DNA from 2 places in the Streptomyces ortus genome. Region 1 is predicted to be linked to the other one. Evidence: riboswitches for the same ligand, from Rfam matches in the RefSeq annotation. Region 1 holds a riboswitch; the other holds the start of a gene.
The links. Region 1 has a riboswitch for ZMP and ZTP ahead of K3769_RS14735 (glycine hydroxymethyltransferase). Riboswitches for the same ligand answer to the same signal wherever they lie in the genome.
Positions count from the first base shown of each region.

Region 2: it holds a riboswitch for ZMP and ZTP, as region 1 does, so the genes downstream of both, K3769_RS36280 (bifunctional 5,10-methylenetetrahydrofolate dehydrogenase/5,10-methenyltetrahydrofolate cyclohydrolase) here and K3769_RS14735 (glycine hydroxymethyltransferase) in region 1, are expected to answer to the same signal.

Region 1 covers NZ_JAIFZO010000002.1:2,608,077-2,615,069, forward strand. The annotation lists gene pdxR (MocR-like pyridoxine biosynthesis transcription factor PdxR) at 1-947, shown strand, start outside; gene K3769_RS14725 (hypothetical protein) at 1,286-1,645, shown strand; gene K3769_RS14730 (glutathionylspermidine synthase family protein) at 1,816-3,015, shown strand; ZMP/ZTP riboswitch at 3,108-3,194, shown strand; gene K3769_RS14735 (glycine hydroxymethyltransferase) at 3,226-4,680, shown strand; gene K3769_RS14740 (hypothetical protein) at 4,715-5,338, opposite strand; gene trpS (tryptophan--tRNA ligase) at 5,593-6,606, shown strand; gene K3769_RS14750 (2'-5' RNA ligase family protein) at 6,756-6,993, shown strand, end outside.
Region 2 covers NZ_JAIFZO010000002.1:7,610,096-7,617,088, reverse strand. The annotation lists gene K3769_RS36305 (tetratricopeptide repeat protein) at 1-252, shown strand, start outside; gene K3769_RS36300 (polyprenyl synthetase family protein) at 249-1,364, shown strand; gene K3769_RS36295 (hypothetical protein) at 1,416-1,640, opposite strand; gene K3769_RS36290 (hypothetical protein) at 1,809-2,108, opposite strand; gene K3769_RS36285 (hypothetical protein) at 2,593-3,447, shown strand; ZMP/ZTP riboswitch at 3,465-3,551, shown strand; gene K3769_RS36280 (bifunctional 5,10-methylenetetrahydrofolate dehydrogenase/5,10-methenyltetrahydrofolate cyclohydrolase) at 3,572-4,432, shown strand; gene K3769_RS36275 (CU044_5270 family protein) at 4,448-5,515, opposite strand; gene K3769_RS36270 (RNA polymerase sigma factor) at 5,508-6,086, opposite strand; partial or broken gene ctaD (aa3-type cytochrome oxidase subunit I) at 6,192-6,993, shown strand, end outside.

The DNA of each region.
Region 1 (6,993 bases):
GAGCCCGTGGCGTACGCGCCGACCCCGAGCACATCCTCATCTGCTCGGGTTTCGTCCACGGGCTGATCCTGCTCGGGGAGGTGCTGCGGCGGCGGGGCGCGCGGACGCTCGCGGTGGAGTCGTACGGCCTCGACGTGCACTGGGACCTGATCGAGCGAGCGGGGCTGGAATCGGTGCCGCTGCCGTTCGACGAACTGGGCACGCGGACGGACGACCTGGCCGAACGCGGGCGTGGGAGCGGTGCACGCGCCGGCGGCGGCACCCTGGGCGGGGTGCTGCTCACGCCCGCCCACCAGTTCCCCATGGGCGTGCCGCTGCGCCCCGAGCGCCGAGCCGCCGTCGTCGACTGGGCGCGGCGTACGGGCGGGCTGATCCTGGAGGACGACTACGACGGCGAGTTCCGTTACGACCGCCAGCCCGTGGGCGCGCTCCAGGGCCTCGACCCGGACCGCGTGGTGTACTTCGGCACCGCCAGCAAGGCGCTCGCGCCCGGCCTGCGCCTCGGCTGGCTGGTCCTGCCGCCGGACGTGGCGCCCGAGGTCATGGCGGCGAAGGGCGGCGCGGACTGGTCGTGCGGGGTCCTGGACCAGCTGACCCTGGCGGAGTTCATCACCTCGGGCGCGTACGACCGTCATGTGCGTGCCTCCCGCCTCCGTTACCGGCGCCGCCGCGACCAGCTCGTGACGGCCCTGGCGGCCCGCGCCCCGTCGGTCACGGCCACCGGTATCGCGGCCGGCTTCCACGCCGTGCTGCGGCTCCCGCCCGGCACCGAGCAGTCGGTGGTCCGCGCGGCGGCCTGGCACGGCCTGGCCGCCCACGGCCTGACCCGTTACCGCCACCCGGCGGCCACGCTCCCCCCGACGGACGCCCTGGTGGTCGGCTACGGAACCCCGTCGGACAGCGGCTGGCCGGGAGCACTGGAAACACTGTGCGCGGCGCTGCCCTAGACCGGCCGGACCCCTCGGTTCCGCCGTCCCCCCGTCACCCCGTCACCCCGTCCCCTCGTCACTCCATACCGCCACTGACGGACGGCCCGCAGGAACAGAGCGGCGTCCACACGGGAAGCCGCGGCAGCGGTCCCGGTGCCCGGCCCGGCCGCCCGCGCGGCGACCGCCTGCAGCACCGTCGCCGTCCCGAAACACACCCCCTAGTGCCCACAGCATTCCAAAGAGCACAAAGTGACTTTAGGGGAGCGAGAGTTGGGGTAGCCGCTTGTACAAGCAGGGCACGTGATCTTTACGCTGTGACTGACGGGCCCGCCGGACGGGCCGGACGGGGGAGAGACATGGCAGAGCAGCGCAGAAGACTTCGGTCCAGCACGGTCGTACTCGGTGGCATGGGCGTCCTGGCGACGGCCCTCACCTCCTGCGGGTCCGATCCCGACCGCCGCTGTGTGGACCGCGACAGCTACGACTACACGGGCGGCTACAAGGTCGTCGCCGACAAGAACTGCGCGTCCGGCTCCTCGTCGGCGGGCAAGAAGCGCGGGACGGGCGGCACCGGCAGGAGCGGCGGGACCGACGCCGCCTGGTACTACGACGCCGACGTCTCTGGCGGCCGTGCCGAGGACGGCACCTTCAGCCGCAGCGAGGCCGTCGACCGGGGCGGCTTCGGCTGCTCGGACTCCGGCAGCGGCGGCGGCTGACCGCGACGCGGACCGCCCTGACGGACCGCCCTGACGGACCGCCCTGACGGACCGACGTACCGACGGGCCGTTGTACTGACGGCCCGATGTACTGACGGCCCGATGTACTGACGTATCGAACGCTGACGCACCGACGCACCGACGCGCTGACGGACTACGGACACACCACTGTGGAACGCCGAACCATGCAACCCCGCCCCGGCTGGCAGCGGACAGTCGAGGACCAGGGCCTCATCTACCCCCTCACCCGCTACCCCGACGACTCCCTGCGCCCCTACTGGGACGAGTCCGCCCACTACGTCTTCTCCCTGCCCGAGGTCGAGGCCCTGGAGGAGGTCGTCGGGGAACTCCACACGATGTGCCTGGCCGCCGCCGAGTACATCGTCACCGGGAACCGCCTCGCCGACCTCGGGATCACCGACCCGCGGGTGGCGGAGACGGTCGCCGAGGCCTGGCGCCGCCGCGCCGAACTGCCCTCTCTGTACGGGCGTTTCGACCTCCGCTACGACGGCACGGGCCCGGCGAAGCTCCTGGAGTACAACGCCGACACCCCGACCTCGCTCGTCGAGGCCGCGAGCCCCCAGTGGTTCTGGATGGAGGAACGTTTCCCCGGCGCCGACCAGTGGAACTCCCTCCACGAACGGCTGGTCGAGGCCTGGCGGAAGCAGGCCCCCCTCCTCCCGCCGGGCAGCCCCCTCTACTTCGCGCACTCCGCCGCCGACGAACTCGGCGAGGACCTCATGACGGTCGGCTACCTGAAGGAGACCGCGGAACAGGCCGGGCTCGACACCGCCTGGATCGCGATGGAGGAGATCGGCTGGGACCGCCTCTCCGGACGTTTCGTCGACAAGCGGCTCCGCTTCATCCGCAGCTGCTTCAAGCTCTACCCCTGGGAATGGCTCACCACCGACCGCTTCGCCGCGCACGTCCTGGACACCCTCGACAACGGCGGCGGCACGGGTACGACGATGTGGATCGAGCCCGCCTGGAAGATGCTGCTCAGCAACAAGGCCCTCCTCGCCATCCTCTGGGAGCTGTACCCCGACCACCCGAACCTCCTCCCGGCCTACCTCGACGGCCCCCGCGAACTGGCCACCACCACCGGATACGTGGCCAAGCCCCTCCTCGGCCGCGAGGGCGCCGGCGTCACCGTCCACGAACCGGCGCCTGGTCCCGTCCCCGTCCCCCTCGCCGTCCGGGAGGAGGCCTGCTGCTACCAGGAGCTGGCACCCCTGCCGTCCTTCGACGGCAACCGGGTCGTCCTCGGCGCCTGGGTCGTCGGGGACGAGCCGGCCGGCCTCGGCATCCGCGAATCGTCCGGGCTGGTGACGGACGAGTACGCGCGCTTCCTGCCGCACGTGATCCTGTGACCCACGGCAGGGGCGGCCCGGCCCGGCCGCCCCTGCCGTGGGTCACATGGTGGACGGCGAGATCTCCCTCCGGAGCGCTTTCGGTACGCTGATCCACGGGCCGTGACTGGCGCGCTGGGATGGGATCGACCATCGGGGAGCGGCCCGGGAACCGTGTGCCGTGCGCCTGGGCCGAACCGTGAACGCCGAACGCCACGTCCGGAGGCCGTCATGTCAGAATCCCGCGCACCCCTCTCCACCGAGTCCACCGCCTTCCGCAGCGCCCTCGAAGTGATCCGCGCCGTCGAACCCCGGATCGCCGACGCCATCGGGCAGGAGGTCGCCGACCAGCGCGAGATGCTCAAGCTGATCGCCTCCGAGAACTACGCCTCCCCGGCCACCCTCCTCGCGATGGGCAACTGGTTCAGCGACAAGTACGCGGAAGGCACCGTCGGCCGCCGCTTCTACGCGGGCTGCCGCAACGTGGACACCGTCGAGGCCCTCGCCGCCGAGCACGCCCGCGAGCTCTTCGGCGCCGAGCACGCCTACGCCCAGCCGCACTCCGGCATCGACGCCAACCTCGTCGCCTTCTGGGCCGTACTCGGTCAGCGTGTCGAGGTCCCCGCCCTGGAGAAGGCCGGCGTCCGCAACGTCAACGACCTCTCCGAGGCCGACTGGGCCGAGCTGCGCCGGGCCTTCGGTAACCAGCGCATGCTCGGCATGTCCCTGGACGCCGGCGGCCACCTCACTCACGGCTTCCGCCCGAACATCTCCGGCAAGATGTTCGACCAGCGTTCCTACGGCACCGACCCCACCACCGGCCTCATCGACTACGAGGCGCTGCGCGTCACCGCCCGCGAGTTCAAGCCGATGATCATCGTCGCCGGCTACTCCGCGTACCCCCGGCTCGTGAACTTCCGGATCATGCGCGAGATCGCCGACGAGGTCGGCGCCACGCTCATGGTCGACATGGCCCACTTCGCGGGACTCGTCGCCGGCAAGGTCCTCACCGGGGACTTCGACCCGGTCCCGCACGCCCAGATCGTCACCACGACCACCCACAAGTCGCTGCGTGGCCCGCGCGGCGGAATGGTGCTGTGCGACTCGTCGCTCGCCGACCAGGTCGACCGCGGCTGCCCGATGGTCCTGGGCGGCCCGCTCCCGCACGTCATGGCCGCCAAGGCGGTCGCCCTCGCCGAGGCGCGCCGTCCCGAGTTCCGCGACTACGCCCAGGCCGTCGTCGACAACGCCCGCGCCCTCGCCGAGGGCCTGATGCGGCGCGGTGCCACGCTGGTCACCGGCGGCACGGACAACCACCTCAACCTCATCGACGTGGCTTCCTCCTACGGTCTCACCGGCCGCCAGGCCGAGTCGGCCCTGCTCGACTCGGGCATCGTCACCAACCGCAACGCGATCCCCGCCGACCCGAACGGCGCCTGGTACACCTCGGGCATCCGGATCGGTACGCCCGCGCTGACCACCCGGGGTCTGGGGGCCGCCGAGATGGACGAGATCGCGGGCCTCATCGACCGCGTCCTCACCACCACGGAAGCGGGCACCACCAAGAAGGGCGCCCCCTCCAAGGCCCAGCACATCCTCGACGCGAAGGTCGCGGACGAGATCTCGCACCGCGCGACCGACCTCCTGACCGGTTTCCCGCTGTACCCGGAGATCGACCTCGGCTGAGTTCCCCGGCCACCCGGCCACCCGGCCGTCCGTCTCACAGGTCGATCAGCTCCTGTCGTGGCTCCCGCGGCGGCCCGGGCTCGCGCCGGGCCGCCGCTCGGCGTATCAGCACCGTGCCGCCGCAGCCGAGGACGAGTCCCGCCGCCAGGCCCCGCGCGAGCCCCGGCTGCGCCCACCACGCCCGGTCCCCGGTTCCGGGCCCGCCGCCCACGACGGGTCCGGACCCGAACAACGCCGTACGCTCCACCTGGTCGTAGACCGTCCGGGACGCCCGGTGCCAGCGGAGGTCGTCGTCGTCCACGTCGGGGGCCGGGTCGGACCTGATCCAGGGCGTGCCGTCCCCGGCCAGGAACACCTGGTCCTGGCGCCCCATGAAGATGTCGCCCCCGGGCGCCCGGTCCGTCTCCGGCCAGCCGCCCACTCCGGTCGTCCCCCAGGTGACCGTGGCCCGCACGGCGGGGTGGCGGCCCTCGATCCAGTCCTGCGGGACCTTCTCCGTGCCGGTGGCCGTCGGCCGCAGCAGCTGCCGGAGTCGTGCGAAGTCCGGCTCGCCGGAGCGCACGCTCGTGGTCCGCCCCGTACCGTCCCCCGCCACGACGACCGCGAGATCCGGCGAGTCGCCTCCGGGGCCGCCCGGCCCCGCCGCGTGCGCCGGCACCGCCCCGAACCCGACGACAAAGGCACACCCGACGACCACGGTGAACGCGGCGGCCACGGCGGACCCGACGGCCACGGCCGCCGAGGCGATCACGGTGACCCCTGTACCCCTGCTCCGCACTGTGTTCCTCGTCTCATCGGCGACCGCACCCTCGCCCCGTCCCACCCTTTTGTTACACCGTCGGGGACGGATCGGATCCCACCTGTTTCCGACCAGTTCCGGAGCGGCCCCCGACACCTGAGAGAATGATGAGCATGGCTCTCGACCGTCCCCGTGTGCTCTCCGGAATCCAGCCCACCGCAGGCTCGTTCCACCTCGGCAACTACCTCGGCGCCGTCCGCCAGTGGGTGGCCCTGCAGGAGTCCCACGACGCCTTCTACATGGTCGTGGACCTGCATGCGATCACCCTTCCGCAGGACCCCGCGGACCTGCGCGCGAACACCCGGCTCGCCGCCGCCCAGCTGCTCGCCGCCGGGCTCGACCCCGAGCGCTGCACCCTGTTCGTCCAGAGCCATGTCCCCGAGCACGCCCAGCTCGCGTGGATCATGAACTGCCTCACCGGTTTCGGCGAGGCCTCCCGCATGACCCAGTTCAAGGACAAGTCCGCCAGGCAGGGCGCCGACCGCGCCTCCGTCGGCCTCTTCACGTACCCGATCCTGCAGGTCGCGGACATCCTGCTGTACCAGGCCAACGAGGTCCCCGTGGGCGAGGACCAGCGCCAGCACATCGAGCTGACGCGCGACCTCGCCGAGCGGTTCAACAGCCGCCTGGGGCAGACGTTCACCGTTCCGAAGCCGTACATCCTCAAGGAGACGGCGAAGATCTTCGATCTTCAGGACCCGGCGATCAAGATGAGCAAGTCGGCGTCGACGCCGAAGGGTCTCATCAACCTCCTCGACGAGCCGAAGGCCACCGCGAAGAAGGTGAAGAGCGCGGTCACCGACACGGACACGGTGATCAGGTTCGACCCCGTGGAGAAGCCGGGCATCAGCAATCTGCTGGGCATCTACTCCACCCTCACCGGCACCGGTATCGCGGAACTGGAGCAGAAGTACGCCGGCAAGGGCTACGGTGCGCTGAAGACGGACCTGGCGGAGGTCATGGTCGACTTCGTGACGCCCTTCCGGGAGCGCACCCAGCAGTATCTGGACGACCCGGAGACGCTCGACTCGATCCTGGCCAAGGGTGCGGAGAAGGCTCGCGCGGTCGCGGCGGAGACGCTGGCCCAGGCGTACGACAGGGTGGGTTTCCTGCCCGCCAAGCACTGATCGCCGGGACGAGACCAGGACAACACCGGCACGACATCCGGAACGGGCCCGCACCGCCGTACAGTCGATAGCCGAACCGGCGGCGGCCCTCGCCCGACCGGAACGAAGACACGGTGGAACAGAACACCGGCACAACGACAGGAGACGACGTGGGGACCGTAACGATCGGTGTGTCGATCGCGGTCCCGGAGCCTCACGGCAGCCTGCTCCAGGAGCGGCGCGCGGGCTTCGGCGACCCCGCGGCTTCCGGCATTCCCACCCACGTCACACTGCTGCCGCCGACCGAGGTCGACCGGTCGGCGCTGCCCGCGATCGAGACGCATCTCATGGAGGTCGCGGCGGCCGGCCGGCCCTTCTCGATGCGGCTGAGCGGCACGGGCACGTTCC
Region 2 (6,993 bases), 5.0 Mb from region 1:
CCCCTGCACGAGACGGCGGCCGAACTGGCGGACCTGGCACAGGTGCTGGACCGAATCGGCCTCCGCCACGCCCACCGAATGGTCTCCCGGGCCCAGACGGAACTGGGCATCACCCCCACCACCCCTGAAGCCCCTGAAGCCCCTGAACCCGACACCGGGCCCAGGGCCAGTGCCGAAGCCGGGGCCGACGCCGTGCCCGTGCCCGTGCCCATGCCCATGCCCGACCGTGCCGACGTCGGGAGCCGGCGATGACCACGATGTCCTCCGCTCTCTCCCCCTCCCGGCCCGCCCCAAGGGCACACGCGGACGAGCGCGCGTCCCGTCTGCTGGAGCACAGCCGCAGCCTCGTACGCCCCGCGCTGGCCGAGGCGATCGCGCGGCTGCATCCCTGGGTGGGCGAGATGGCCGCCTACTCCCTCGGCTGGTGCGAGCCCGGCGGCGCGCCCGTGGCCGCGCCCGCGGGTGGCAAGGGTCTGCGGCAGGCCCTCGCCGTGCTGGGCGCGGAGGCGGCCGGCGCCCCGCGGAGCGCCGGCGTGACCGCGGCCGTCGCCGTGGAACTGGTGCACACCTTCTCGCTGCTCCACGACGACATCATGGACGGCGACCCGACCCGGCGCGGGCGCCCCACGGCCTGGAAGGCGTACGGCACAGGCCCGGCCGTCCTCGCGGGCGACGCGCTGTTCGCCCTCGCCGTGGAGACCCTCGCCGCCACCCCGGGAACCGGCGCCCCAGGCACCGACATCCCCTCGGCCGTACGCCACCTGTCCACCGCGCTCAACGACCTCGTCCGCGGCCAGGCCGACGACCTGCTCTTCGAGAGCCGCCCCTGGACCGGCCCGGAGGCGGTCCGCCCGGACGAGTACCGCGCGATGGCCGAGCACAAGACCGGCGCCCTGCTGGGCTGCGCGACCGCCCTCGGCGCCGTGCTCGCCGGCGCCCCTCGCGAGACGGTCGCCGCGCTCGACCGCGCGGGCCGCCATCTGGGCCTCGCCTTCCAGGTGGTCGACGATCTCCTGGGCATCTGGGGCGATCCCGCCGTGACGGGCAAGCCGGTCCACGCGGACCTGCTCCGGGGCAAGAAGACGTTCCCTGTCCTGGCCGCCCTCGGCACGCCGGCCGGCCGCCCGCTCGCCCGTCTCCTCGACTCCGCCGGCTCCCTCGGCGCGGCGGACGCCCGCCGCGCCGCCGCCCTGATCGAGGACGCCGGCGGACGTGGGGCCGCGACGGCGGAGGCCCGCCGGCACATCGCCGCCGTCGAAGCCTGTCTCGACGGTCTTCCCCGGACCGTCCGTACCGGTCGCACGGTCCGGACCACCGACGACCTGCGAGCCCTTCTCGCCCATCTCGTACACCGCGAGATGTGACCGACCCCGCACCGCTCCCGTGCCTGCACACCAGCAGTCACTCGACCTGCGTCAGAGTCCCGGCTCGGGTCCCCAGTAAGAGGAGCCTCCGCCGCGCCACTCGATGAGCGGGGACACCGCAACCTCGTTCTCGTCGAACTCCAGCCCGGCGCGGCGCAGGAACTCGACGATGTCCGGGAGGTTCATGGCGGTGCCGATCGGCTCGCCGTGGACCGTCACGCGTCGGCCGCCGTCGCCGCGCGGCGGATGCACGAGTACTGCGGGGTGTTCGGACATGCTCTCAGCCTCACCCGGACCGCCCCCGCGCGCATCCGGGCGGGTCCGATGCCCACCGGATCGTCACCGGGCCTCTCAGCGACCCACACGGCGAGGCCCCGGACCGGCACGGCCCGGAACGGCCCGGAACGGATGGGCCCAGCCCCGCACGGCCCGGTACAGGGCAGCTCAGTACTCGATCGCCGGGAGCAGTCCCGTGACGGGGGCGGCGAGGTCGGTCACCTGGTGCAGCTGCTCCAGCTGGTAGAGGCCGTTCAGCTGGTTGAGGGACTGGATGCCGTCGGAGATCTTCGGGATCTTGTTCCGGTGCTCGACGGGGAGGTCGCTCACGGCGATCTGGTCGAGCTCCGCGATCGGGTCCAGTTTTGCCTTCTCGGGGACCGTGGCGGCGCCCGCTGACGGTACGGCGAGACCCGTGACGCTGATGGCGAGACCAACGGCGGCGACAATACGTCGTGTTGAGATCATGCTTTCAGCAACGGTGACAAGCTGCTCGCGGACACGGCTCCGCCCGCCCCCTCACCCGACAGGCGCATCGGTACGGCTGCGCTTGCCGGGACTCCCGTGCCGGAGGAGTCTCGGAGAAGAGGCCTCGCACGGCCCGCTCCGCACCGCGGGCCACGGCCTCATTCGCCAGTGGTCCACCAGGAGGTCTGCCATGGACGCCGAGGAATGACGCCGAGGGTCCGGATCACCTCCCGTCTGACCTGGACCTTCACGGCCCGGCTGAGCCCGGGCCCACCGACGCGGCCCCGGCCGGCTCGCGGGGCCGTCCGGCGCGTGCCCGCCGCACTCCTCCGATCGGCGGTCCGCTCGGCACTGCGGGCCGCGCGTCCCCGTCGGTGATCGCTTCGCCGACCTCCCGGGGCGGCGGTGGCTCAGTCGCCCGTTGTCCTGAAGTCGCGCAATAGTTTCCTTGTGGATGGTTTTTCTGATTACTACCTTCCTCGCCATGACAAAGACGAGTACGCCGCACGCCGCCCTCCCGGTGGTCGAGGTCACCGCCGCGGCACGTGAACTGGCCCGGGCCGGACGGTGGCAGCGCGCGTTATGCCTCCTCGACGCCACGGTCACCACCGAGCCGCGCGACCGGGCGGCTCTCGCACTCGCCGGCGCGCAGATCGCCCTGGAGCGCGACTGGTTCGGCGGTACGGACACGGCGGACGCCCGGATCGCCACCGCGGACTCCGCGATCGGCGGGCTCACCGAGCCGGTCGGGCGCTGGGACCTGGACTTCGTACGGCTGCGGCACGCGTACTTCCGGCTGCTGCTCGGCGACGGCGCCTTCCGGTTCGGGCCCGCCGGCAAGGACCCCGCCGAGCTGGCGGAACTGCGGCGGCGCGCGGACGAGTTGTGCGAACGGGCGGCCGACGACGTACGCCGGGGCTGGGCGCGGATGTACCTGGGGCTGATCGTCGACAACCTGTTCGCCGAACGGGACGAGGCACCCGCGCACTACGAACTCGCCCTGCACGCGGGGGAATCGGCCGACGACCTGCTGGCCCGCGAGGCGCTGCGCCACCTCGGCGACCACGACCACGACAACCTCGACCACGAGCGGGCGCGGCAGCGCTGGACCCGGGCGACCGCTCTCGGCGCCCGCGCCGGGAACGTCCCCGGGACCCTCTCCCAGCAGATGCTCCTGGCCGTCCTGGCCCGCGACACCGGCGACGAACCGGCCGCCACGGCCCTCGCCACGGAGGTCGCGCGCTGGGCCGGAGCGATCGGAGCCGTCCGCGTGGCGTCCCAGGCGACCGCGTTCCTGACGGGGACGGATCCCACCACCGGCCGCGGGAACGAGGGCTGAGGGCCGGGCGTAAACTGGCCGCAGGCCGTGACTGGCGCTGAGGTGGACCACCACCGGGGAGCGGCCCGACGCAACCGTCACCGCCGCGCGCCTGGGCATCTTCCACGACGCTCAGGAGCGACACATGTCCCAGGCCACAGCCACACTCATGGACGGCACCGGTCTCGCCCGGCGGATCGTCGAGGAGACGGCGAAGCAGGCGGCCGACCTCACCGGACGCACGGGCGTAACGCCCTGTCTCGCCACCGTGCTGGTGGGCGAGGACCCGGCGTCCGTCACCTACGTACGGATGAAGCAGAACCGTTCGCGCAAGGCGGGGATCGCCTCACGGCACGTGTCCCTGCCCGCCGCGACCACGACCGCCGAGCTGATCGGCACACTCACCGAGCTGTCCGCGGACCCCACCGTGCACGGCATCCTGCTCCAGCACCCGATGGGGCCCCACATCGACGAGCGGGCGGCCTTCGAGGCGATCGCCCCGCAGAAGGACGTCGACGGGGTGACCCTCGCCTCCTTCTCCGCGATGAGCTTCGGACTGCCCGGTTTCTCCTCGTGCACCCCGGGCGCGATCATGCGCCTCCTCGACGCGTACGACGTCGATCCGGCCGGCCGGCGTGCCGTGGTGGTGGGCCGCAGCGCGATCCTGGGCAGGCCGGTGGGCATGCTGCTGCTCGGCCGCGACGCCACGGTGACGTACTGCCACTCGCGCACCCCGGCCGGCGACCTGTCGGCGGTCCTGCGGGAGGCGGACATCGTGGTGGCCGCGGTGGGGCGTGCCCGGCTGATCCGCGGGGAGGACATCAAGCCGGGCGCGGTCGTCGTCGACGCCGGCTACAACGCCGGGAACGTGGGTGACGTCGACTTCGACGGCGCCCGTGAACGGGCCTCGCTGATCACCCCCGTGCCCGGTGGTGTCGGTCCGGTGACGATCGCCACGCTGCTGTCCCAGACCGTCGAGGCGGCCGTCCGGCAGACCGGCGCCTGATCAGGGGCGGGGACGTCAGCGGATCCACGCGCTGTACTCCATGACGTCCCCCGCCTCGACGCCGTACTCGGGCTCGTCGGCGGAGGCCGTGGACTCCAGGCCCAGTACGGCACCGGTGGCCGGGTCCATGATCAGCATCCGGCGGTAACCGGATCCGTCGTACACGTACGCCTGCCCGGGCCGGCCGAGGCGGTCGGTCACCCGGCCGACCGGCCTCAGCCCCTCCGCGTCCGCGAGGAGACGGGCGAGTGCGGCGTTCTCGCGGGCGCCGGGGGTCCAGGTGTCGAGGAGTACCGCGACGGCGTCCAGCAGTTCGGGGGTGGTCGGCGGGCCGTCGAGGTGCTGGGCCTCGCGCAGATATGCGCGCAGCCGCGCGGTGTCGTGCGGGGGCGGTGACTGGGGCGGGGCGTCGCTCCAGCTCGGCGGGAAGGTCTGCTCGCTGATGACGTGCCCGTCGTCGACGAGGCGCGGGCCGTCGTCCGCTTCGCCGAGCACCCGCCGGCCGGGGTGGCGCGGGTCGGTCGCGACGACCAGGACCGTGTGGCTGTCGTCGGCGTTCCAGCGCACGACGCGTTCCACGGGCAGCGTGATCGGCGGCTCGTTCTCCGACATGCCCACGCTCCACGACTGCACGTGCGTGCCCTTGCGCAGCCCCGCCGCCCCGTCGTCCCCCGCCTCCCGCTCTGCCAGCTCTGCCAGCCTGTCGAGGGGTACGGGAGTGGAGTCGGCCCGGACCACCAGCGGGCGGGGCGCGGCCACCGCCGGGGTGGTGTTCGGGCCCGCCAGGAGGAGAGCGGTGGCGGTCACGGCGATCACCACGGTGGCCGCGAGCGCCCAGAGGAGACGGGTACGGGTGCGCCACGGGCGGGGTCCGGTGCCCGCGCCGCCCGTCTCGGCACCCGCCTCAGCGCCCGCGTGCCCGCCCGCACTCGCGCTCGTATCCGCGCTCGTATCCGCGCTCGCGCTGGCCAGGAGGTGGGCCAGGTGGCTCTCGGCCCCGGGGCCCAGCGGGCCGTCGCCGAGACGGGGGTCGTCGGAGGGCACCGGGTCGGCTCGGCGCAGCAGTTCGAGTTCGTCAGCCATGGCCCTGCTCCTTCGGGGTGTCGCGGCGGGGCGTCCCGGGGTCCGCGGCCACGGCGCCCGGGGCCACCGTGATCCGCAGGCGGTCGATCTCGGTCCTGAGGCGGCGACGGGCCCGGTGCAGCCGCATCACCGCCGCCCGGCTGCCGCAGCCGAGGGCCACGGCGATCTCGTCGACCCCGAGTTCCTCCCAGGCGGTGAGCCGCAGCACCTCCTGGTCGGCCGGGGAGAGGCGGGCCAGCGCGTCGTGCACCCACTCGGCGGGCCGCTCGGAGCCGGGGCTGTCCACGATGTGCCGGCCGTGGGCGGTCTCGTCGTTCCCGAGCCTGTTCATCAGCCGCCGCCGGCGCCCGTAGCCGCGTACCGCGTTCGACAGGCAGTTGCGCGCCACGCCGTACAGCCAGGGAAGCGGGGACGCGGGCAGGTCGGACCGGCGCCGCCAGGCGACGGTGAAGACCTCCGCCACCACTTCCTCGACTTCGCTCGTCCGGCCGTCCAGTCGCCGCGCAACATAGCGGCTGACCGCCCAGTAGTGCTCGCGATAGGCAGCGGCGAAGATCTCGTCGTTGCTCATGTTGCGTATGTGTCCGGCAGGTCCGCGATCGTCACACCTGTTTCGGTGATCCTTGTCGCTCCGCTCACGTGTGACGTCGAAGGGGCGGACGGACACAGGCGGATCATGGAGAGCAACACTGTCACCCCGGCGCTCGCGCCCCCACGCCCGGGCCGCCGTCCCGGCCTCGCCGCCGTCCGGTGGCTGACCACCACGGACCACAAGACGATCGGCACGATGTACCTGGTCACGTCGTTCGCGTTCTTCTGCGTCGGTGGCGTCATGGCGCTGCTGATGCGCGCCGAACTGGCCCGTCCCGGCACGCAGATCATGTCGAACGAGCAGTTCAACCAGGCGTTCACGATGCACGGCACGATCATGCTGCTGATGTTCGCGACGCCGCTGTTCGCGGGCTTCGCCAACTGGATCATGCCGCTGCAGATCGGCGCGCCCGACGTGGCGTTCCCGCGGCTGAACATGTTCGCCTACTGGCTGTACCTGTTCGGCTCGCTCATCGCGGTCGGTGGCTTCCTCACCCCGCAGGGCGCGGCGGACTTCGGCTGGTTCGCCTACAGCCCGCTCTCGGACGCGGTCCGCTCGCCGGGCATCGGCGCCGACATGTGGATCATGGGTCTGGCCTTCTCCGGCTTCGGCACCATCCTCGGCGCGGTCAACTTCATCACCACCATCATCTGCATGCGCGCCCCCGGCATGACGATGTTCCGTATGCCGATCTTCGTGTGGAACGTGCTGCTCACCGCGGTCCTGGTGCTGCTCGCCTTCCCCGTGCTCGCCGCCGCGCTGTTCGCGCTGGAGGCGGATCGGAAATTCGGCGCGCACATCTTCGATGCGGCGAACGGTGGAGCGTTGCTGTGGCAGCACTTGTTCTGGTTCTTCGGCCATCCGGAGGTGTACATCATCGCGTTGC